2 regions of the Thauera sp. AutoDN2 genome follow, and region 2 is predicted to be linked to the other one. Evidence: predicted binding sites of a transcription regulator. Region 2 holds the regulator's gene; the other holds the start of a gene.

Region 1 (11,042 bases), on a different contig from region 2:
CTGGTATACATCGGCACGCTGGTAGTGATGGCAGAGCAGCACCGCGCGATCTCCGAGGCGCGCGCGCGCGGCGCGGATCCGCGCCTGCGCCTCGTCGTCGGCGAGCACGTTGAAGCGGTCGAAGCTGATGGTGGAGACTTGCATGTTCTGGTATCCGGATCCGGTCGGGACAATCCCGGGGTTACGGGCGTCGGACCCTGCACGCGGCGGCGGGTTCGGCCGGGCCGCGCGGGGCCGGGTAAGGAGTTGTTGCAGCTCAGCCCTGATACCAGGGCAGGCCGGCATGGCGCCAGCCACCAGTGCGGTTGCGCTGGTTGTTGGCGTCCTTGTCGCCCTCGAAGCCTTCGAGGACGTTGTAGCAGTTGGCATAGCCCGCCGAGGTGGCGAGGCGCGCAGCCGAATCCGAGCGCACGCCGGAGCGGCAGATGAACAGCACCAGCGCCTCGGGATCGACCTGATGCTTGAGCTGGGCCAGGAAGTTGGGATTTTCCTGCATCGAGGGATAGGACTTCCACTCGATCTCCACCGCACCCGGCACCCGGCCGACCCAATCGAGTTCGGCGCGCGTGCGCACATCCACCAGCTTCGCGCCGGGGGCGAGCTGCATCACCTGCCAGGTTTCAGCGGGCGTCAGCGCGCCCGGGTACGCCAGCCCCAGGTTTTCCGCACGTGCGTGCGCAAGGGACAACAAGTCCGACAGGGTTCCCATGCGAACATCCGTCTAAAATGTAGGTCGGCCGAAGTATAGCGCGTCCGCCGCGCCACCCCCATGCACCCCTCACACGCCCCCCAAAGACCCTCCGGCACCGCCACAGCCCGCGAACTCCAGCATGATGACGGCGCGCGCGGAAAAGGCATCCAGCGCACCACCCTGGTCGCCATCATCACCAACGCGGCCCTGGCCGTGGGGCAGGTCATCATCGGCCTGTTCGCCAATGCCTTCAGCCTGGTGGCAGACGCGGCGCACACGCTGTCCGACCTGGTCACCGACCTGCTCGTGCTGGTGGCAGGGCGCAAGGGCGCCGACCCCGCCGACACGGACCATCCCTACGGCCACGGTCGCATCGAGACCGCGACCACCCTCGTGCTGGGCGCGGTGCTCGCGGGGGTGGGCATCGGCTTCCTGTGGAGTTCGGGCGTGCGCCTGCAGCACATGGACGCATTGCCGGAGCTGCATCCGGCTGCACTGATCATGGCGCTGATCACCCTGTTCGCCAAAGAGGGGCTGTTCCGATTCACGCTCTCGGCCGCACGCCGCCTGCGCGCGCCCGTACTCGAGGCCAACGCCTGGCACGCGCGCTCGGACGCTGCCTCCTCACTGGTGGTGGCGGCGGGCATCGGCGGCAGCCTGGCGGGCTACCCCTTTCTGGAGCCGCTCGCGGCGGCAGTGGTCGGTTTCCTGATCCTGCACATGGGGCTGAAGCTGGCCTGGAAGGCGGTCGGCGAGCTGATCGACACGGGACTCCCCGAGGAGGAACTCCAGCGTCTGCGCAAGACGATCGAGGACACGCCGGGCGTCATCGGGCTGCACGACATGCGCACCCGGCGCATGGCCGACCGCGTGCTTTGCGATGCCCATGTGCAGGTCGATCCACGCATCACGGTATCCGAGGGGCACCGCATCTCCGACGCGGTTTACATGCGCGTTCGCACTGCACACCCCGAGGTGCGTGACGTGCTGGTTCACATCGACCCGGAAGACGACGGCGACCTGCAGGTCGTGCCGCCGGGCCCACTACCCGAACGTGCAGAGATCGTCGCCAGCATGCGCACACTGCTCGGCGCGGACTTGCCCCCGCCCTCGCGCGTGCAGATCCACTACCTCGGCCAGCGCGTCGAGGTTGAACTCTTCCTGTCTTCGGCCCCCGCCGGCCTGGAACTCGACGCACTGCAACAGCGCATCGCACACTGGCTCAGGGCCTACCCCCGCTTTCGGAGCATCCGGGTATTCCACACCCTTGCACCATGACGGTGCATGCCAACCCCGCACCGCACCACCTGGGTGCAGAATCAGGCGGACTCAGGCACCGCTTTCGGGCATAGCCCCTTATGGCACAATGATTCGCGCATCTGCGAAACTTGGCACGCTTACTGCTTAGTGCCTTGCACAGACATCCGGTGCAACGACCTCGACCTCTTGCGGCCGCTGCTCCACCCGCTCAACACCCGCATCGCCTCATCTCACCAGGAGTGAAAATGAACGCCCAAGACGTCATGAAGCTGATCCAGGAAAACGAAGTGCGCTTCGTGGACCTGCGCTTTACCGATACCCGTGGCAAGGAGCAGCACGTCGGCCTGCCCGTGTCCGCTTTCGAAGAAGAGCACTTCGAGCACGGCCATCCCTTCGACGGCTCGTCGATCGCCGGCTGGAAGGGCATTCAGGCCTCCGACATGGTGCTGATGCCGGAGCCCTCCTCCGCTTACATCGACCCCTTCTTCGACGAGACCACCCTGGTCATCACCTGCGACGTCATCGAGCCGTCCGACGGCAAAGGCTACGATCGCGACCCGCGCTCGATCGCCAAGCGCGCCGAGGCCTACCTGAAGAGCACGGGCATCGGCGACACCGCTTTCTTCGGCCCGGAACCCGAGTTCTTCATCTTCGACTCGGTCGAGTGGTCGGTGGACATGTCGGGCGTGTACAGCAAGATCATCTCGGAAGAGGCCGCCTGGTCCACCGCCGACAAGTTCGAAGGCGGCAACACCGGCCACCGTCCGCGCGTCAAGGGCGGCTACTTCCCGGTCCCGCCGGTCGACAGCCTGAACGATGTGCGCGCCGCCATGTGCCTGGCGCTCGAGGCCTGCGGCGTGCCGGTCGAGGTGCATCACCACGAGGTGGCCAACGCCGGCCAGTGCGAGATCGGCACCAAGTTCAGCACGCTGACCAAGCGCGCCGACTGGACCCAGGTACTCAAGTACATCGTGCACAACGTCGCCCACCAGTACGGCAAGACCGCCACCTTCATGCCCAAGCCCATCGTTGGCGACAACGGCTCCGGCATGCACGTGCACCAGTCGATCTGGAAGGACGGCCAGAACCTGTTCGCAGGTAACGGCTACGCCGGCCTGTCCGAGATGGCCCTGTATTACATCGGCGGCATCATCAAGCACGCCCGTGCGCTCAACGCCATCACCAACCCGGGCACCAACTCGTACAAGCGCCTGGTGCCGCACTATGAGGCCCCGACCAAGCTGGCCTACTCGGCACGCAACCGCTCGGCCTCGATCCGCATCCCCTACACTGCCAACCCGAAGGGGCGCCGCATCGAAGCGCGCTTCCCGGATCCCCTGGCCAACCCCTACCTGTGCTTCGCTGCGCTGATGATGGCGGGCCTGGACGGCATCCAGAACAAGATCCACCCGGGCGACCCGGCCGACAAGAACCTGTACGACCTGCCGCCGGAAGAGGATGCGCTGATCCCGACCGTGTGCACCAGCCTCGAGCAGGCGCTGGAGTATCTCGACAAGGATCGCGAATTCCTGACCCGTGGCGGCGTGTTCTCCAACGACTTCATCGACGCCTACATCGCACTCAAGCAGGAAGAGGTCGACCGCATGCGCATCACCACTCACCCGGTGGAATTCGACATGTACTACAGCCTGTAATCCAGGGATTACTGCGCAATCAGGAAAGGACGGGCATTGCCCGTCCTTTTTTTCTGGAGTCTAATCAGGCTTCATTCCGCAAGGACAAGGGAGCACGATCGTGCATTCGCCACGGAAGCGGCCCCCAGGACACGTGCATGCATCCATCGAAACTCCTTCCCCTGATCCTGCTTGCCGGCCTCGCCCCGTCTGCATGGGCCGACATCTACAAGTGCACCGACCCCGACGGACGAGTGACCTACACCAACGACCGCTCGCTCGGACGCGGCTGTGTACGCCTCGAGTCAGACCAGGCGGTGTCGACCATCCCCGCGCCCCCGCGCAGCCCGGCAGCGAGCACGCCAAAGGGCACGCCTGCGGCGGCGACACCCGGAAGTTTTCCGCGCGTAAGCCCCGACGATCAGCGCAACCGTGACGACGCACGCCGCAAGGTTCTCGAGGGCGAGCTCGAGCACGAGGAAAAGTCCCTCGCCGAAGCCGAGCAGGCGCTCGCCGAACAGGAGTCAATCCGAACGGGCGACGAGCGCAACTACCAAAAGGTGCTCGATCGCCTGCAGCCCTTCAAGGACAAGGTCGAGCTCCACAAACGCAACATCGAGGCCCTGCGCCGGGAGATCTCGGGTCTGCGATGATCCACATCTGGCGCGTATCTTGCTTCTGATTGAAAGAATCCCTCGGACGCGCCCATGCCAACCCCTCCCAGCCACACCGCCGCAGCCCCATTTGCCGGACTCGAGTTGCTGTCCTCTGCCGTCATCCTGGTGGATGGGCAGTTGGCGATCCGCTATATCAATCCGGGCGCAGAAAATCTCTTCGCCATCAGCCAGCGCAAGCTGCTCGGCCAGCCTCTCGAGCGTCTGCTCGGGAAGCCCGCAGGGCTGAGCGCGGCACTCGAGAACGCACTGCGCACGAACTGGAGCTACACCGGGCAGGACCTCACGGTAACCTGCAGGGAAGCCAGCCCGATCCGCCTGGACTGCACGGTCACACCCATCGAGGCGGCGGGCGCACGTTTGCTGCTGGAGTTCCGCCCCATCGACGCACAGCTGAGGGTCGCACGGGAAGAACAGCTGCTCCAGCAGCAGCAGGCCAACCGAGAGCTGATCCGCAACCTCGCGCACGAGATCAAGAACCCGCTGGGCGGCATCCGCGGCTCGGCACAGTTGCTGCAGCACGAGCTTGACGACCCGCAGCTGCGCGAGTTCACCGACGTCATCATCGCCGAAGCGGACCGCCTGCAGGACCTGATGAACCGGCTGCTGAGCTCACACTGCATGATGCGGCCGGCGGCGCTCAACATTCATGACGTGCTCGAGCGGGTGCGCAGGTTGATCCTCGCGGAGTTTCCCGCCCTCGACATCCGCCGCGACTACGACCTCAGCCTGCCCGAGCTCACCGCCGACCGCGAACAGCTCATCCAGGCCGTGCTGAACATCGTGCGCAACGCAGCCCAGGCGCTCGGTGGCAGTGGCGAGATCAGGTTGCGCACCCGGGTTGCACGCCAGGTGACACTCGCCAAGCGCCGGTACCGGCTGGCACTGGAATTGCAAGTGATCGACAACGGCCCCGGCATCCCCGCGGAGATCCGCGACCGGATCTTCTATCCGCTGGTCTCCGGGCGCGAGGGCGGTAGCGGGCTAGGGCTGTCGCTCGCGCAAAGTTTCATCGAGCAACATCAGGGCATGATCGAGGTCGACAGCCGCCCCGGGCGCACCTGCTTCACGATCCTGCTGCCGATTACCGAGCGCGCCTGAGCGCCTTCGTGCCCCGCCCCCGCGGGAGACCGAAGCGCCGGCACGCACCAAAAAGGTGCATAGACCATGAACACCGTCTGGATCATCGACGACGACCGCTCCATCCGCTGGGTGCTGGAAAAGGCACTCGGCAGGGAGGGCATCGACCACGCCAGTTTCAGCTCCGCAGGCGACGCACTCGCAGAACTCGAGCGTACCCCGCAAGCCCCAGCCGCACTGCTGTCCGACATCCGCATGCCGGGCGAAACAGGGCTGGACCTGCTGCGCAAGGTCAAGGAGCACCACCCTCACCTGCCGGTCATCATCATGACGGCCTATTCGGACCTGGACAGCGCGGTGGCGGCCTTCCAGGGCGGCGCCTTCGAGTACCTGCCCAAGCCCTTCGACGTAGACCAGGCGGTAGCACTGGTGCGCCGTGCGCTCGAGCAGACTGCGCACCAGCATGGTGCGAGCGAGGAAACCTCCCTCGCGCCCGAAATCCTCGGCCAGGCGCCGGCGATGCAGGAGGTGTTCCGCGCGATCGGCCGCCTCGCCCACTCCCACGCCACAGTGCTGATCAACGGTGAGTCCGGGTCGGGAAAGGAGCTCGTGGCCCGCGCACTGCACCGCCACAGCCCGCGCCGTGACGCCCCCTTCATCGCCATCAACACCGCGGCCATCCCGCGCGACCTGCTTGAATCCGAGCTTTTCGGCCATGAGCGTGGCGCCTTCACCGGGGCCGCGACCCAGCGCCGCGGACGCTTCGAGCAAGCCGATGGCGGAACCCTGTTCCTGGATGAGATCGGCGATATGCCGGCCGAGCTGCAGACACGGCTGCTGCGCGTGCTCTCCGACGGCCACTTCTACCGCGTCGGCGGCCAGCAGCCAATCCGCGCAAACGTTCGCGTGATTGCCGCCACCCATCAGGACCTGGAAGAACGCGTGCGCCAAGGCCTGTTCCGCGAGGATCTTTTCCACCGCCTCAACGTCATCCGCCTGCGCCTGCCGCCGCTCCGCGAACGGCGCGAGGACATCCCGCTACTGGTACGCCACTTCCTGCAGAAGAGTGCGCAAGATCTCGGCGTGGAACGCAAGCGTATCTCCGACGCCGCGCTCGATTACCTTCAGGGCCAACCCTTCCCGGGCAACGTACGCCAGCTGGAAAACCTGTGCCACTGGCTGACGGTGATGGCGCCAGCCCAGATCGTCGAGGTCGCCGATCTGCCGCCCGAGATGCGCGACCAGCCTGGACGCGAAGCGCCCACGAGCTGGATCGAAGGGCTGTCCTCCGAGGCCGACCGCCTGATCGCGACCCACCCCGGCGAAGTATTCGACCGCCTCACGCGTGACTTTGAGCGAGCCCTGATCCGGCGCGCGCTTGCAGCCACAGGCGGAAGGCGCATCGAGGCGGCACAACTGCTCGGCATCGGTCGCAACACCATCAGCCGCAAGATCCACGAGCTTGGCATGGACGAAGACGCGCCCGGCAACCACACCGAGAGCTGAGCCCCACGTGGGGCTGCGCCCTGCTCGTCCGCGCGGCCCTGATCGCGGATAATGCGTCTTTTCCTCCCGCATTCGACGAGCCCGTGCCACCTCAAGTTCCACCGCCAGCAGCTTCCCCCCCATGTGCACACCCCCAGCCCGCGGTCGGAGCCGATGCGGTCGCCGCGGTGCAGGCGAGGCTGGGCATGCTCGCAGGCGACTTCTCCATCATTTGGGTGGACGAGTGCGCTTCCACCAATGGCACGCTCACCGCGGCCCCGCCCGCCGACGATGGCCGGGTGCATGTGCTCGTCGCGAACCGGCAGACCGCGGGTCGAGGTCGGCGCGGGCGGGCGTGGCTGTCATGGCCAGGTTCCAGTCTGACGTTTTCGGTGCTATGGCGCTTCATGCCCGGCGCACCGGCCCCCGCCGGACTTTCTTTGGTGGCGGGCCTCGCACTGGCGCGCGCGCTCGAGGGGCTCGGTGCCCAGGGCATCCAGCTCAAATGGCCCAACGACGTGCTCGTACACGGCGAGAAGCTCGCAGGCATTCTCGTCGAACTGCTGCCCGCGCGCGGTCGCCCACCGGCAGCGGTGATCGGCATCGGGCTCAACCTGCACCTACCCACCGGCATCTCGGTCCCGGGGCAAAGCGGCGTAACCGATCTCTCACGCACCCTCGAGCATGAGCTGCCCGCGGCGACGATCGTTCTGGCCGCAATCCTGACCGAGCTCCACGGGCTGTTCAGGATCTATGCCAGCGCAGGCTTTCCGGCGCTGCGCGGCGCCTGGCAACAGCGCCATGCCTTCACCGACCTGCCTGTCTGCATCCGCGGTGAAGACAGCGCCCTCTACGGGATCTGCGCGGGCGTGGATGAGGACGGGGCGCTGTTGCTGCGCACCGAGGCAGGGCTGCAGCGCGTGCTTGCGGGCGATGTTTCCCTGCGGCCCGGCGATGGAGCTGGTGCATGAAGCTCCTGCTCGTCGACGCCGGAAATACGCGCATCAAATGGCGCGTGGTGCGCGCCGTGCAGCCGCTCGAAGCGCTCATGGAAGGGGCGATCGGGCATGGCGAGGTGCAGGCGCTCGGCCAGATCCGCGCTGCGAACCCCGACCTTGCACGCGTCTTCGGCTGCAACGTCGCGGGGGCGGCAGTCGCCACACAGATCGCTGACGCCTGCGGGGGGCTCGCTGTGGACTGGCTGCTATCGAGCCATCACTGCGCGGGCCTGACCAATCTTTACGACGAACCCGCCCAACTCGGCGCCGACCGCTGGGCTGCACTCATCGGCGCCCGCTACCTTCAGGGCGGCCCCTGCCTGGTCGTCATGGCCGGCACCGCCACCACGGTGGATCTGCTCACCGCCGACGGCGTCTTCCTGGGCGGTCTGATCCTGCCCGGCGTGACGCTGATGCAGCAGTCCCTGGCGCGTGGCACCGCACAACTGCCGCTCGCAGACGGCCGCTTCACCCCGCAGCCCCGCCGCACGGTCGACGCAATCCATTCCGGTTGCATTCAGGCCCAGGCCGGCGCCATATGCCGTATGTTCCGCCAGATCGAGGCAGAACCGGGTGCGATCTGCCTGCTCGGCGGTGGAGCAGCAGACAGCTTTGCCCACCTGATCGAAATTCCGCTGCGCCGCATCGACAACCTGGTCCTCGCCGGACTGGGCGTTGCCGCAACCGACGCATCACGGGAAACCTCACCCATAACGAACTGAAACGCACACAAGGGAGAACCACGATGGAAGCCACCCGCATCCTGCTCGACGCCGCCGACATCCCCACCCACTGGTACAACATCGCTGCAGACCTGCCCACGCCGCTCGCGCCGCCATTGGGGCCAGACGGGAAGCCCGCCACCGCCGAGCAGATGGGCGCCATCTTCCCGCCCGCGATCCTCGAGCAGGAGATGAGCACCGAGCGCTGGATCGCGATTCCCGAGCAGGTGCGTGAGATCTACCGCCTCTGGCGCCCCAGCCCCCTGGTGCGCGCGGTGCGCCTGGAGCAGGCTCTGGGCACGCCCGCGAAGATCTTCTTCAAGTACGAGGGCGTTTCGCCCGCAGGCTCGCACAAACCCAACTCCGCGGTGCCGCAGGCCTTCTACAACAAGCAGGCCGGCATCACCCGCCTGACCACAGAGACCGGAGCCGGCCAGTGGGGCTCGTCGATCGCCTTCGCCGGGCAGATGTTCGGGCTGGAGGTGCGCATCTACATGGTCAAGGTCAGCTACGACCAGAAGCCCTACCGCCGGCTGATGATGCAGACCTGGGGTGGCGAGGTCTTCGCCAGCCCCTCACCGCACACCGAGACCGGCCGCCGCCTGCTCGCCGAGAACCCGGACAACCCCGGCTCGCTCGGCATCGCGATCTCCGAAGCGGTGGAAGAGGCCGCCGGCCGCGCCGACACCAACTACACCCTGGGCTCCGTGCTCAACCACGTCGTGCTGCACCAGAGCATCATCGGCCTGGAGGCGAAGAAGCAGCTCGACAAGGTCGGCCTCTACCCCGACGTGGTGATCGGCCCCTGCGGCGGTGGTTCGAGCTTTGCCGGCATCGCCTTCCCCTTCCTAGCCGATAAGGCCGCGGGGGACAAGCGCGCCGAAGCACTGCGCTGCGTCGCGGTCGAACCCTCGTCCTGCCCCACCCTGACCAAGGGCACCTACGCCTATGACTATGGCGACGCCTCGGGCTTCACGCCACTTATGAAGATGTACACCCTCGGACACGACTTCATGCCGCCCGGCATCCATGCCGGCGGCCTGCGCTACCACGGCGACTCACCGCTCGTGTCCAACCTGCTCCATGCCGGCCTGATCGAGGCGAGCGCGGTGTCGCAACTGGCGACCTTCGAGGCCGGCGTGCAGTTCGCCCGCGCCGAGGGCATCATCCCGGCGCCGGAGTCCTGCCACGCGATCCGCGCCGCCATCGACGAGGCGCTCGCCTGCAAGGCCACCGGCGAATGCAAGACCATCCTGTTCAACCTGACCGGCCACGGTCACTTCGACATGAGCTCCTACGAGCGTTACTTCACCGGCCAGCTCGAAGACTACGACTACCCGGCCGATGCGGTGGCGCGCTCGCTCGCACACCTCCCCAAGCTCGGCTGAGCACGGGTCGACTGCGCCGCCCGGGTTCCCCCCGGGCCGACGCTCGTCTAAGCTATCGGCATGACCCTGCGCTTCCTGATCATCCTGCTGCTGATGCTCAACCTGCTGGCCTACGCCATCGTGCGTGGCTGGCTGGGCGAGGCTGGGCAACTCGGCGAACCCCATCGCATCTCCGGGCAGTTGCACCCGGAGCGCATCCGCCTGAGCGGCGACAGCGGGCCCCAAGCCGCACTGGTGAGCGCAATCCCCGCCCTGCCCGGCGCAGATGCATCCGAGGACGGAACCACAGCCACCATCGCCGAGCCCGAGATGCCACCCGTCGCGCCAGAAACGGGCCCAGAGGGCGAGAACGATGCGGCGCCCAGCACGACCTCCGCGCCGTCGGCGGTCGACGAAACACAGGCTACCGTCGGCATGTCGGCGACGAATGGCACGCAGGCGTCGGAACAGACCGCAGGGACAGATGCCGAGGACCCCGAAAGCGATCTGGCGGAAGGGGACATCACGACTGCCGCGCCCTCGCTCGGAAGCCCACCCGCCATGCCCGCGCAGGCCACATGCCAGGCCTGGGTCGGCCTATCCGGCGAGGAGGCCGAGTTGCTCGCCCAACGCCTGCGCCGCATCGGCCTCACTGCAACACGCACGCGCAGCGATGCACCCGAGTCGTGGTGGGTACGTATTCCGCCCCAGGGCAGCCGCAGCGCAGCCGAACGACGGGAGGTGGAGCTTAATCTGCAGGGCGTGACCGATACCTTCATCGTGCAGGAAGCCGGCCCCGCCCAATACGCAATCTCGCTGGGCCTGTTCAAGACGGAGGCCCGTGCACGCGTCCTGCTCGACCAGTTGCGTGCGCGCGGCGTTCAGGGGGCTGGCATCGAAGCCCGCATGCGAACAAATCATCGTATCGAGGCGAGGGTCCTGGAAGACCAATTGCGTGTCGTCGAGTCCGCCGCGCGTGGCCTGACCGCAAAACGCCAGCCCTGCTCCCCACGCTGACGTCCAACGCATGCATCCCACCCCCCCCTACATCGTCGGCCTTACCGGCGGCATCGGCAGCGGAAAGAGCGCTGCGAGCGATCATTTCGCCAAGCTTGGCGCCACGGTGGTCGA
Region 2 (11,042 bases):
GGCGGCTGCATTTCCCCGATGAATCCTGCAGTACGAATCTTCTGGTTTGCGGCATGACCCACGAGCACCCCCCCATCCCCGACGGGCAGGGCGACGCCCACGAGGCGGCACTGCGCAAGCGCCTGCGTGAACGCGCGCTCACGCACCGGCAGGCGATGCCTGCAGAGCGCCGGGCGCAGCTTACCCTGCGTATCGCCCGGCACCTTGACGAACTCGTCGCACGCCTGCAGCCCGATACCCTAGGTTTCTGCTGGCCCTATCGCGCTGAGCCGGATCTGCGTGACTGGGTGCAGGGCTGGCTGGCAGCGCGGCCGGGGCGTGTCGCGTCGCTTCCGGTGGTGTTGGAACGCCATGCGCCCATGACGTTCCGTGCATGGACGCCCGGCGTGCCGATGCCGCTCGATCGTCACGGTATTCCGCACCCCGCCGATGGTGTCGAGGTGCAGCCGGAACTGGTGCTGGTCCCGCTCAACGCCTTTGACGATCACGGCTACCGGATCGGCTATGGCGGGGGGTATTTCGACCGCACGCTCGCGCTGATGCGCACAGTAGCGGTCGGTGTGGGTTTCGAGGCCGGGCGTGTGCCGGACACCTTTCCGCAGCCGCACGACCGCCCCATGCAGTGGCTGGTGACGGAGGCGGGTGCGTTCGAGGCACGCCCCCGGAATCAGCTGGCCGACAGGAACATGCGGTAGGCTGGGTTCTCGCTTTCCGGCGTAAAGTCGTAACCCAGGCGCTGCAGGAAGTCGTCGAAGGCGGCCTTGTCCTGCGGCGGTACCTGCATACCGACCAGCACGCGACCGAAGTCGGAGCCATGGTTACGATAGTGAAACAGGGAGATGTTCCAGTCCGAGCGAAGGGTGGACAGGAAATTCATCAGCGCGCCGGGGCGCTCCGGGAACACGAAGCGGTACACCACCTCGTTTTCCGCCTGGGGCGCTCGCCCGCCCACCATGTAGCGCACGTGGCTCTTGGCGAGTTCGTCGTCGGTGAGGTCGATTGCGGGCAGTTCATGACGCGCGAGCATTTCGACCAGGCGTGCGACCTCGTTGCGGTTGTGCAAGGTGACGCCAACGAAGATGTGCGCCTGCTGCGTGTCGGCGTAGCGGTAGTTGAATTCGGTGATGTTGCGGTTGCCGAGCACGCTGATGAACTTCCTGAACGAGCCGGGCTTCTCCGGAATGGTCACCGCCAGCACGGCTTCACGTTGTTCACCAAGCTCGGCGCGCTCGGCGACGAAGCGGAGGCGGTCGAAGTTCATGTTCGCGCCCGAGGCGACCGCGACCAGACTCTTTTCGCGTAACTTGTGCTGGCGGGCGTACTCTTTCGCTCCGGCGATGGCAAGTGCGCCCGAGGGCTCGAGGATGGCGCGCGTGTCCTCGAACACGTCCTTGATCGCGGCGCAGATCGCGTCGTTGTCGACCAGGATGACCTCGTCCACATACTGCTGGCACAGGCGGAAGGTTTCGTTGCCCACCCGGCGCACGGCCGTGCCGTCGGCGAAGATCCCGACCTGATCGAGTTCCACCGGTTGGCCGGCAGCAAGCGAGACTGCCATCGCGTTCGCGTCTACGGTTTCGACCCCGATGATCCGGGTTTCCGGGCGCAGGCGCTTGATGTAGGCCGCGACCCCCGCGATCAGCCCGCCCCCGCCGATTGCACAGAAGACCGCATGGATCGGCTGGGAGTGCGCGCGCAGGATCTCCATGCCGATGGTGCCTTGGCCTGCGATCACGTCGGGGTCGTCGAAGGGATGGACGAAAGTGAGCCGCTCGGACTTCTCGAGTTCCTTCGCGTGTGCGTAGGCGTCGGAATAGGATTCACCGGCCAGAACGACCTCGCCGCCGCGTGCCCGGACCGCGTCCACCTTGATCTGTGGTGTCGTGCTGGGCATCACGATCACGGCGCGTACACCGAGCCGGGCGGCAGAGAGTGCCACGCCTTGCGCGTGGTTGCCGGCCGAAGCGCAGATCACGCCACGTTTCAGCGCCTGCGGCGAGAGGTTCGCCATCTTGTTGTAGGCGCCGCGGATCTTGAAGCTGAATACCGGCTGCATGTCCTCACGCTTGAGGAAAATGCGGTTGTGCGCGCGCGCGGACAGATTGCTCGCGAGCTCAAGCGGCGTTTCGACGGCGACGTCGTACACCCGTGCGTTGAGGATGCGTTCGAGGTAATCGTTGGGGGTGTTCATGGCGGTGCCGGTGCGCTGCTGCAAAGCGGCCGAGCGTAACAGTCGCGTGCCGCCGGCGGCAAGTGCATGCTGGGCAAGCGTTCGGGGCAGGGGTATGCCCAAGCGTTTGCGCGTATGGACGCGCGAGGAGTTGGCGACTAACGGTGATGGCGACCGTGAAGGCGAGCCGGACCGTTGGCCTGTGCCACGCAGCCGCTCATGGATATCCGCCCCCGGCGCTCCGGATGTCGTCCTCACTCGCTCGGAGCGCGCGCGACTGGCGCTCGATGAACTCCTGCGTGGAGTCGATGCCGCGCAGGCGCAGGATGGTGGAGCGAACCGCAGCTTCGAGCAGCACGGCGAGGTTGCGCCCGGCGGCCACCGGGAGCACGACGCGGGCGATCTTCACGCCGAGAATGTCCTGGGTCTCCTGCTGTAGCGGAAGACGGCTCGGATCTCCCGGACCGGGCTGGCGGCGGTCGAGGTGGCAAATCAGGCGCAGGCGCATCTTGCGGCGGCAGGCGGTCTCGCCGAAGATCGTGCGGATGTCGAGGAGCCCCAGACCACGTACCTCGATGAAATCCTGCAGCATCTCGGGGCTTCGCCCCTCGAGTACAGTGGGCGCGATGCGCGAGAATTCGACCACGTCGTCCGCGACGAGGCCGTGGCCGCGTGAGATGAGCTCCAGGCCGAGCTCGGATTTGCCGGCCCCCGAGTCGCCGGTGATCAGCACGCCGAGCCCCAACACATCCATGAACACGCCATGGAGCGAGACCTTCTCGGCGAGCTCGCGCGAGAGATAGAGGCGGAGCTGGTCGATCACGCCCGCCGAAGGGTGGCGCGCGGTGAACAGCGCTACGTCGTGGGCCTCGCAGATGCCGTGCAGGATGTTGGGCACCTCGCAGCCGTCGGCGACGATGATGGCTGGCGGGTGCGCCGACAGGATCTCGTTGAGATGGTGAGCGACCTTCTCGTTGGAGTGGCGTTGCGCCCAGGCCAGTTCGGCGCTGCCGAGCACCTGCAGTCGGGTGGGGTGGATCAGATTGAGGTGGCCGACCAGATCAGCCGGCCAGATGCGCTCTTCGCCCACGCTGAGGCGGGCCTCGAGCGGCCCGCTGACGTGGATCAGGCTGAGACTGTCGCGATGGGTCTCATACAGCCGCGTCAGGCTGGTCTGCCGCATGGGCGCCCCAGTTCATGAACATCTGGTGGATGTGTGCCGCATCCGGCGCATTCAGCAGCGCTTCGCGGAATGCGCGATCGCTGAACATCTGCGCAAGTTCGGAGAGCAACTGCAGGTGTGTCTCGTTGGCCTGTTCGGGCACGAGCAGTACGAACAGCATGCTGACCGGGCGGCCGTCCGGCGCATCGAACTGGACTGGTGTGGCCAGGCGCAGGAAGGCGCCCGCTGCATCCTTGAGGCCCTTGATGCGGCCGTGCGGGATCGCGATGCCTTGCCCGAGGCCGGTGGAGCCCAGGCGTTCGCGGGTGAACAGGCTGTCGAAAACGGTGCTGCGACCGATGCCCTGGTTGTTCTCGAAAAGCAGGCCGGCCTGCTCGAAGACGCGCTTCTTGCTGCTGGCGTCGAGGTCGACCACCACATTGGAAAGTGGCAGGAGTTGGGATATCAGGCTCATTCGCAGGTGTGCAAACACGACGCCCCGGTCTTCCAGGTCGCCGGGGCGACTGTCGTTCCGGGGCGGGCGCCGCAGGCGTCGTCAAAACGCGCGCATTATAACCACAACCGCGCCCCGGTCATGGGGCTGTAACGAAAGGCTCAGTCCTCGGGGGTCTGGTGCTTCAGCGACTCGTGGTTGTGCTCGGCCATCTTCTGCTTGTATTTCTGCACCTGGCGGTCGAGCTTGTCGGTCATCGAGTCGATGGCGGCGTACAGGTCGGCATCGTCGCTTTCAACGAAGATGTCCTTGCCGCGCACGTGCAGGGTCACTTCGGCCTTCTGCTTGAGCTTCTCGACGGAGAGGATTACCGCAACGCTGGTGACGTTGTCGAAGTGGCGGATGACGCGATCGAGCTTGGAGGTGACGTAGTCGCGGATGGCCGGGGTAACTTCGACATGATGCCCGGTGATGTTGAGATTCATGGTGACTCCTGTGGTTGTCAGATGGATTTGCGCATGCTGACCGGCGGGATATTGAGGGATTCGCGATACTTGGCGATGGTGCGCCGTGCGACCACGATACCCTGCTGGCCTAGAATCTCGGCAATCTTGGCGTCGGACAGCGGCTTCTTGCTGTCTTCGGCTTCCACCAACTGGCGAATCAGCGCGCGAATCGCCGTGGAAGAGGCCGCCCCACCGGTGTCGGTGGCGACATGACTGCCGAAGAAATACTTGAGCTCGAACACGCCGCGCGGTGTCGCCATGTACTTTTGCGTGGTCACGCGCGAAATGGTCGACTCGTGCAGTTCAAGCTGGTCGGCGATCTCCCGCAGCGTGAGCGGGCGCATGGCCACAGGGCCATGATCGAAGAACTGCCGCTGCTGGTCAACGATGGCCTGGGAAACGCGGAGGATGGTGTCGAAGCGTTGCTGCACGTTGCGGATCAGCCAGCGTGCCTCCTGCAACTGGCCGCCCAGTCCGCCGCCCTGGCCGCGGTTCTGCTGCAGCAGGCTGGCGTACAGGCGGTTGATGCGCAGGCGCGGCATGGCGTCCTGGTTGAGACTGACCGACCAGCGCCCGCGCACCTTGCGTACGACCACGTCGGGCAGCACATAGCGTGTCTCGCTGGTGGAATAGCGCGAGCCGGGGTGCGGGTCGAGGCTGCAGATCAGTGCGTGCGCCGCGCGCAGCGATTCGTCGTCCGAGCCAGTGAGCTTCTTCAGTTTGGCGAAGTTGCGTTCGGCGAGCAGTTCCAGGTGCTTGGTGGCGACCTCGAGGGCGAGTGCTCGCGTCGCGCAGTCGGGCAGTGTGCGCAACTGCAGCGCGAGACATTCCTGCGGCGAGCGCGCGCCGATGCCCGCTGGTTCGAGGTTCTGCACATGGTGCAGGGCAATGCTCAGGTCTTCGAGTTCGATGCCCGATTCGGGCGGCAGCAGTTCGAGTAGTTCCTCAAGCGGCTGGTGCAGATAGCCGTCATCGTCCAGCGCCTCGACGATGAATCGCACCAGCGCGCGGTCGTGATCCGACAGCGGCGACAGGGCGATCTGCTGATCGAGGTGGTCGCGCAGCGAGATGCCGGCGGCCTGAAACTCTTGATAATCGACGTCCTCATCGTCCTCGCTGCGGCTGGAGGCCCCGGTGCCCACGCTGGACCAGTCGATGCCTTCATCCTCGCTGCTGCCCTCTCCGCCTTCATGCTGCAGGGCCTCGCTGCCGGACTCGGCGGGGCCTTCGCCCTGCGGCGCTTCCTGGTGGGATTGTTCGCTGGGCGTGCTTGCGGCGGCGGGCAGGAACTCGCCTTCGCCCTCCTCGCGCTCGAGCATCGGGTTGTCCAGCAGGAAGCGCTCGATCTCCTGATTCAGCTCGATCGTCGATAGCTGCAGCAGCTTGATCGACTGCTGCAGTTGCGGCGTCAGTGTGAGGTGCTGCGAGAGCTTGAGCTGGAGACTGGGCTTCATGGCGTGAGGAGGGGCGCGCAGTCAGAGCCGGAAGTGCTCGCCAAGGTAGACCTGGCGCACCTGCTCGTTCTCGATGATCTCGGTCGGTGCGCCACTGGCGAGCACACGGCCTTCGCTGATGATGTAGGCGCGATCGCAGATACCGAGCGTCTCGCGTACGTTGTGGTCGGTGATCAGCACGCCGATGCCGCGCTCCTTCAGGAAGCGGATGATCTTCTGGATGTCGATGACCGCGATCGGGTCCACGCCGGCGAAGGGTTCGTCGAGCAGGATCAGGCGCGGATCGGTGGCCAGCGCACGGGCGATCTCGCAGCGGCGGCGCTCGCCGCCCGACAGCGAGATCGCGGTGCTGTCGCGCAGGTGGTGGATGCCGAGTTCGATCAGCAGCTCTTCGAGCCGCTCGCTGACATTGCGCTTGTCCAGCCCCTGCAACTCGAGCACCGCCTGGATGTTCTCGGCCACGGTGAGTTTGCGGAAGACGCTCATCTCCTGCGGCAGGTAGGAAAGGCCCAGGCGTGCGCGGGCGTGGATCGGCAGATGGGTCAGATCCTTCCCGTCCAGGGTGATCTGCCCGCCGTCTGCGCGCACGAGGCCGACGATCATGTAGAAGCAGGTGGTCTTGCCTGCGCCGTTGGGTCCGAGCAGGCCGACCACCTCGCCCGAGCCGACCTCGAAGCCAACGTCGTGCACCACGGTGCGCGCCTTGTAGCGCTTTTGCAGTCCTGCGACCTTAAGCAGACTCATCGTGGGGCTCTTTCAGCAGCTTGCGGATCAGTTCGGGTGCAAAACCCCGGGTTTGCAGGAAGCGCGCCTGGCGGGCCCATTCACGGGTCTCGGTGGGCGGCGTGGAAAATCGGCCGCGCAGCACGCTGCGAGCACGGTCGAGCTCCGATTCTACGCACTCCGTCGCGAGCGCAGCGTCGATCAGATCACGGTCGATTCCGCGCAGAGTGAGCTCCCTGCGCAGCCGTGTCTCGCCGAAGCGGGCCGACTTGCTGCGCACGAAGGCTTCGGCATAGCGGCTGTCGGACTGCAGGCCGAGTTCGCCCATGCGCGCGATCACGGCCTGGATCTCGTCGTGCTCGCCATGCGAGGCGAGCTTGCGCGCCAACTCGGCACGCGAGTGGTCGCGGCGGGCGAGGTGGCGAAGCGCGCGCTCGCGCAGGCTCGGCTCGCCCATGTGCGCGGCTCCGCTCAGGCCTCGGCAGGGGCGGAAGCCGGGCTGGCAGGCGCCATCTCGGGCAGGCCGACCGCAGCGCGGACCTTGTTCTCGATCTCGCGTGCGAGCGCGGGATTGTTGCGCAGGAACTCCCGCGAGTTGTCCTTGCCCTGGCCGATCTTGTCGCCGTTGTATGCGTACCAGGCGCCGGACTTGTCGACGATCTTGCGCTCCACGCCGAGGTCGATGATCTCGCCCTCGCGTGAGATGCCCTCGCCGTAGAGGATGTCGAAGTGCGCTTCCTTGAATGGTGGCGAGACCTTGTTCTTGACCACCTTGACGCGTGTCTCGGACCCGACCACTTCGTCGCCCTTCTTGATCGTGCCGGTGCGGCGGATGTCCATGCGCACCGAGGCATAGAACTTGAGCGCGTTGCCGCCGGTGGTCGTCTCCGGGCTGCCGAACATCACACCGATCTTCATGCGGATCTGGTTGATGAAGATGACCAGGGTATTGGTGCGCTTGATGTTTGCGGTGAGTTTGCGCAGCGCTTGCGACATCAGGCGGGCCTGCAGGCCGGGGAGTTGGTCGCCCATCTCTCCTTCGATCTCGGCCTTGGGCGTGAGCGCGGCGACCGAGTCGACCACCACGATGTCCACGCCGCCCGAGCGCACCAGCATGTCGGCGATCTCCAGCGCCTGCTCGCCGGTGTCGGGCTGCGAGATCAGCAGATCTTCGATGTTGACGCCGAGCTTCTCGGCGTAGCCGACGTCGAGCGCGTGCTCGGCGTCGATGAAGGCTGCAGTGCCCCCGAGCTTCTGCATCTCGGCGATGACCTGCAGCGTGAGCGTGGTTTTGCCGGAAGATTCGGGGCCGTAGATTTCGACCACCCGACCGCGCGGCAGGCCGCCGAGGCCGAGTGCGATGTCGAGCCCGAGGGACCCGGTGGAGACGGTCTGGATATCGCGCTCGACGTTGCCGTCGCCCATGCGCATGATCGAGCCCTTGCCGAACTGCTTCTCGATCTGCGAGAGCGCTGCGGCGAGAGCCTTGGCCTTGTTGTCGTCCATTGGAGTGCGTCCTGTCTGGTTGAGCGAATTATGGCACAAAGATTGCAGGCCTGCGGTCTGCCGTGCCGCCGCCATCAGTGTAAGGCCTGTATGGGAGTACAGTAAATACGTGAAGCCCTGGACGGCTGCAAGCAGTTGGAGGCAGGCCGTGATTCAATCGGCGGGCGAGGCGAGCTCAACGATACCCTGCAGGGCGCGCAGAACGGTTTGCCGACGCACGGCGTAGCGGTCGCCCGCGAAACGCAGGGTGAGCGCGCGCGCCGGCACGTCGCGCGTGGCCCACGCCAGGCACACCAGGCCGACGGGCTTGTCGTGGGTGCCGCCGCTCGGTCCGGCGATGCCGGAGACCGCCACCGCGATGTCTGCCAGGCTGCGTTCGAGTGCGCCGGCCACCATCTCGAGCGCCGTGGCCTCGCTTACGGCGCCGTGTGCGGTGAGGGTGGCGGGGGACACGCCCAGCATGTCGATCTTGGCAGCGTTGGAATAGGTCACGAAGCCGCGGTCGAACCAGGCGGAGCTGCCGCTGATGGCCGTGACGGCTTCGGCGATCCAGCCCCCAGTGCAGGACTCGGCCGTGGCCATGCACCACCCGCGCCCCGCAAGTGCCGCACCGGCTGCACGCGCCAGCGTATCGAGCTCGCTGTCGTTCATGGGCTCAGGCGCCGAAGAGGGCGACCAGCGCGGCCACCGCGAGCAGTGTGTACCCTGCGGCGAAGAGGTCGTCGAGCATGACCCCGAAGCCGCCTTTGAAGCTGTGGTCCGCCCAGCGCACCGGCGGCGGCTTGAGAATGTCGAAGGCGCGGAACAGTCCGACGGCCACCGCCTGCCATGCGAGGGTGCCGGGGACGAACATCAGCACCAGCCAGGTGGCCACCATCTCATCCCACACGATGCCGCCATGGTCCGGTACGCCCAGGGCCTTGCCGGTGCGTTCGGCTGCGAGCACGCCTGCGACGAAGAAGCTCGCGAGCAGCGCGAGGAAGACGAACTCGGACACCGGTGTGCGGAGGAGCGGGTAGAGAAGCCAGGCGAGCAGTGTGCCGGCCGTCCCCGGGGCCCAGGGCGACAGGCCGGAGCCGAAGCCCAGGGAGATGAAGTGGGCTGGGTGGCTCATCATCAGGCGGAGGGTGGGGCGCATCGGGGCGGATTCTCTCGGGTCGGGTGTGGGCAGGAGGGTCAGCGGAAGTGATCGTAGCCGCTGCGCGTCAGGTGCACCAGCGTGCCATCGTGTTCGCGCAGCTTCAGGGTTCCGGCTTCGGGATTCAGCGTGCCGATGCGGTGCAGCGGCAAGTGGAGCGCCTGCGACAGCGCCTCGACCTGGCCGCGTCGTTCGGGCGGGGCGCTGAAGAGCAGCTCGTAATCGTCGCCGCCGGCGAGCAGGCAGCGGTGCCAGGTCGCCTCGGGGGTCGCGGTGGCGCGCAGCGCCGCGGTGGGAAGCGCCTCGGCTTCGAGGATGGCGCCGACCTGCGAGCCGTCCAGGATGTGGCCGAGGTCGCCGAGCAGCCCGTCTGAAACATCCAGCATTGCGGAGGCGATCCCGCGCAGCGCTTTTCCGAGCCCCACGCGCGGCTGCGGACGCTGCAGCGCCTGCAGGCAGCGTGTGCGTGCGGCCCCGGCCAGGGTCGCTTCGCCCCGCAGGGCGGCCAGGCCGAGTGCGGCCAGGCCGGGCTGGCCAGACACCCAGAGTTCGTCGCCAGCTTGCGCGCCGGTGCGGGTGATGGCTGATCCGGGCGGGACCTCGCCGGCGATGGTAACCGACAGCGTGAGCGGCCCGCGGGTGGTGTCGCCACCGGCGAGGTCAACGCCGAAGCGCTCCGCACACGCGAAGAAGCCCTCGGCGAAGGCCGCGATCCAGTCTTCGTCCGGCGCCGGCAGCGCGAGCGCGAGGAACGCCCAGCGCGGCTCTGCGCCCATGGCGGCGAGGTCGGACACATTGACCGCCAGGGCCTTCCAGCCCAGGTCGCAGGCGTCGGTGTCGGCGAAGAAGTGCGTGCCGGCGACCAGCATGTCGGTCGAGACGGCGAGCTGCATGCCTGCGCGGGGCTGCAGCAGGGCGGCGTCGTCGCCGACGGCGAGCACGGTGTGGCGGGGCGTGCGGGTGAAGTGGCGTCGGATCAGGTCGAATTCGGAGGGCATCGTGATGCGGGCCGGCGTGCGCGCGGAACGCCGGGGGGCGGGGCGGACGCCTACTTTAACGCAGTCGCTGTATGTGCGAAGCCCCCGGCGCATCGGTATGCGGCGGAGGCTTCGGGGTGGGTGCCCGGCGGCTACGGCCGCCGGGCGGATGCGTGGACTCAGCGTCGTCCGGTGAGCTTCGCCTTCAGCGCGTCCCAGTCGACTGCGTCCAGAGTGTTCTTGACCAGCAGGCCGAGGTCGGTGTCGCCCTCCATGCGCAGGCGGCGGCTGAAGAACAGGGTGTCCGGGTCTTCCTCGCGTAGCGCCAGCGCCATGAAGTCGCGGGTGGTCGCGGAGATGATCAGCGCCGGCTTGGTGCCGGGCGTGGGCGTGACGCGGCGGAAACCTCTCTCGTCCAGCGTGAAATCGAGCGTGAGGCCGGCGTCGAGCACCCGCATCTGCAGGTGGTGTCCGGTGAGCGGCGCCAGCGTCTCGCGCGGCAGAATGCGACCGAGCGCGAGGTTCAGGGCCAGCGTCAGCACGTGGGTGGGCGGTTGCTGGGGCAGGCGCGACACCAGCTTCGCGAGCGTGGCGGGCACCTTGAAGTCCGGGACGCGGAAGTTCTCCAGGCGCTCACCGATGCGCTGGCGGAGGCTGCCGGGCAGGAGCTCGGCGGGCAGGGGCGGGCGGGGAAGCGAGGGCAGGGCGGGCATGTTCGGGCTCCGTTGCAGGGCTAGGCAGGCTGAGTCAGGCGGCGACGTATTGTTCCACCCCGGCGCGGCCATGCCAGAACCCGTTGCAGGGCTCCTCGACCATCCATTCGCGGCTTGCGGCGAGTGCGTCGGCGGGTGCGCGCTTACCGTCGACCACAGCGCGAAAGATTTCGACAATGCTGCGCGTGTTCGCGCCCTGCGGGCTGATGCGCAGCACTTCGGCGTTCTGCCCCACTGCG

Evidence for each region. Region 2 encodes sigma-54, which starts transcription at its own class of promoters, with help from an activator protein. Its sites were predicted from a motif close to TGGCACGCTTNCTGCTNA; they were not measured.
Region 1: the regulator sigma-54 is predicted to act here: its motif matches at 2,081-2,098, upstream of glnA (type I glutamate--ammonia ligase).

What each region holds. Positions count from the first base shown of each region.
Region 1 is NZ_JBNCAR010000027.1:7,039-18,080, reverse strand. Features, by position in the region: gene nadA (quinolinate synthase NadA) at 1-144, opposite strand, end outside; gene ACPT9U_RS13520 (rhodanese-like domain-containing protein) at 257-709, opposite strand; gene ACPT9U_RS13515 (cation diffusion facilitator family transporter) at 770-1,969, shown strand; gene glnA (type I glutamate--ammonia ligase) at 2,197-3,606, shown strand; gene ACPT9U_RS13505 (DUF4124 domain-containing protein) at 3,744-4,238, shown strand; gene glnL (nitrogen regulation protein NR(II)) at 4,293-5,360, shown strand; gene ntrC (nitrogen regulation protein NR(I)) at 5,427-6,845, shown strand; gene ACPT9U_RS13490 (biotin--[acetyl-CoA-carboxylase] ligase) at 7,031-7,795, shown strand; gene ACPT9U_RS13485 (type III pantothenate kinase) at 7,792-8,544, shown strand; gene ACPT9U_RS13480 (TrpB-like pyridoxal phosphate-dependent enzyme) at 8,568-9,932, shown strand; gene ACPT9U_RS13475 (SPOR domain-containing protein) at 9,993-10,928, shown strand; gene coaE (dephospho-CoA kinase) at 10,939-11,042, shown strand, end outside.
Region 2 is NZ_JBNCAR010000004.1:170,612-181,653, forward strand. Features, by position in the region: gene ACPT9U_RS04370 (5-formyltetrahydrofolate cyclo-ligase) at 54-695, shown strand; gene ilvA (threonine ammonia-lyase, biosynthetic) at 668-2,191, opposite strand; gene hprK (HPr(Ser) kinase/phosphatase) at 2,388-3,353, opposite strand; gene ptsN (PTS IIA-like nitrogen regulatory protein PtsN) at 3,322-3,807, opposite strand; gene hpf (ribosome hibernation-promoting factor, HPF/YfiA family) at 3,948-4,271, opposite strand; gene ACPT9U_RS04395 (RNA polymerase factor sigma-54) at 4,289-5,746, opposite strand; gene lptB (LPS export ABC transporter ATP-binding protein) at 5,768-6,490, opposite strand; gene recX (recombination regulator RecX) at 6,477-6,926, opposite strand; gene recA (recombinase RecA) at 6,941-7,975, opposite strand; gene ACPT9U_RS04415 (CinA family protein) at 8,129-8,626, opposite strand; gene ACPT9U_RS04420 (phosphatidylglycerophosphatase A family protein) at 8,631-9,113, opposite strand; gene thiL (thiamine-phosphate kinase) at 9,152-10,111, opposite strand; gene ubiT (ubiquinone anaerobic biosynthesis accessory factor UbiT) at 10,270-10,803, opposite strand; gene ACPT9U_RS04435 (U32 family peptidase) at 10,838-11,042, opposite strand, start outside.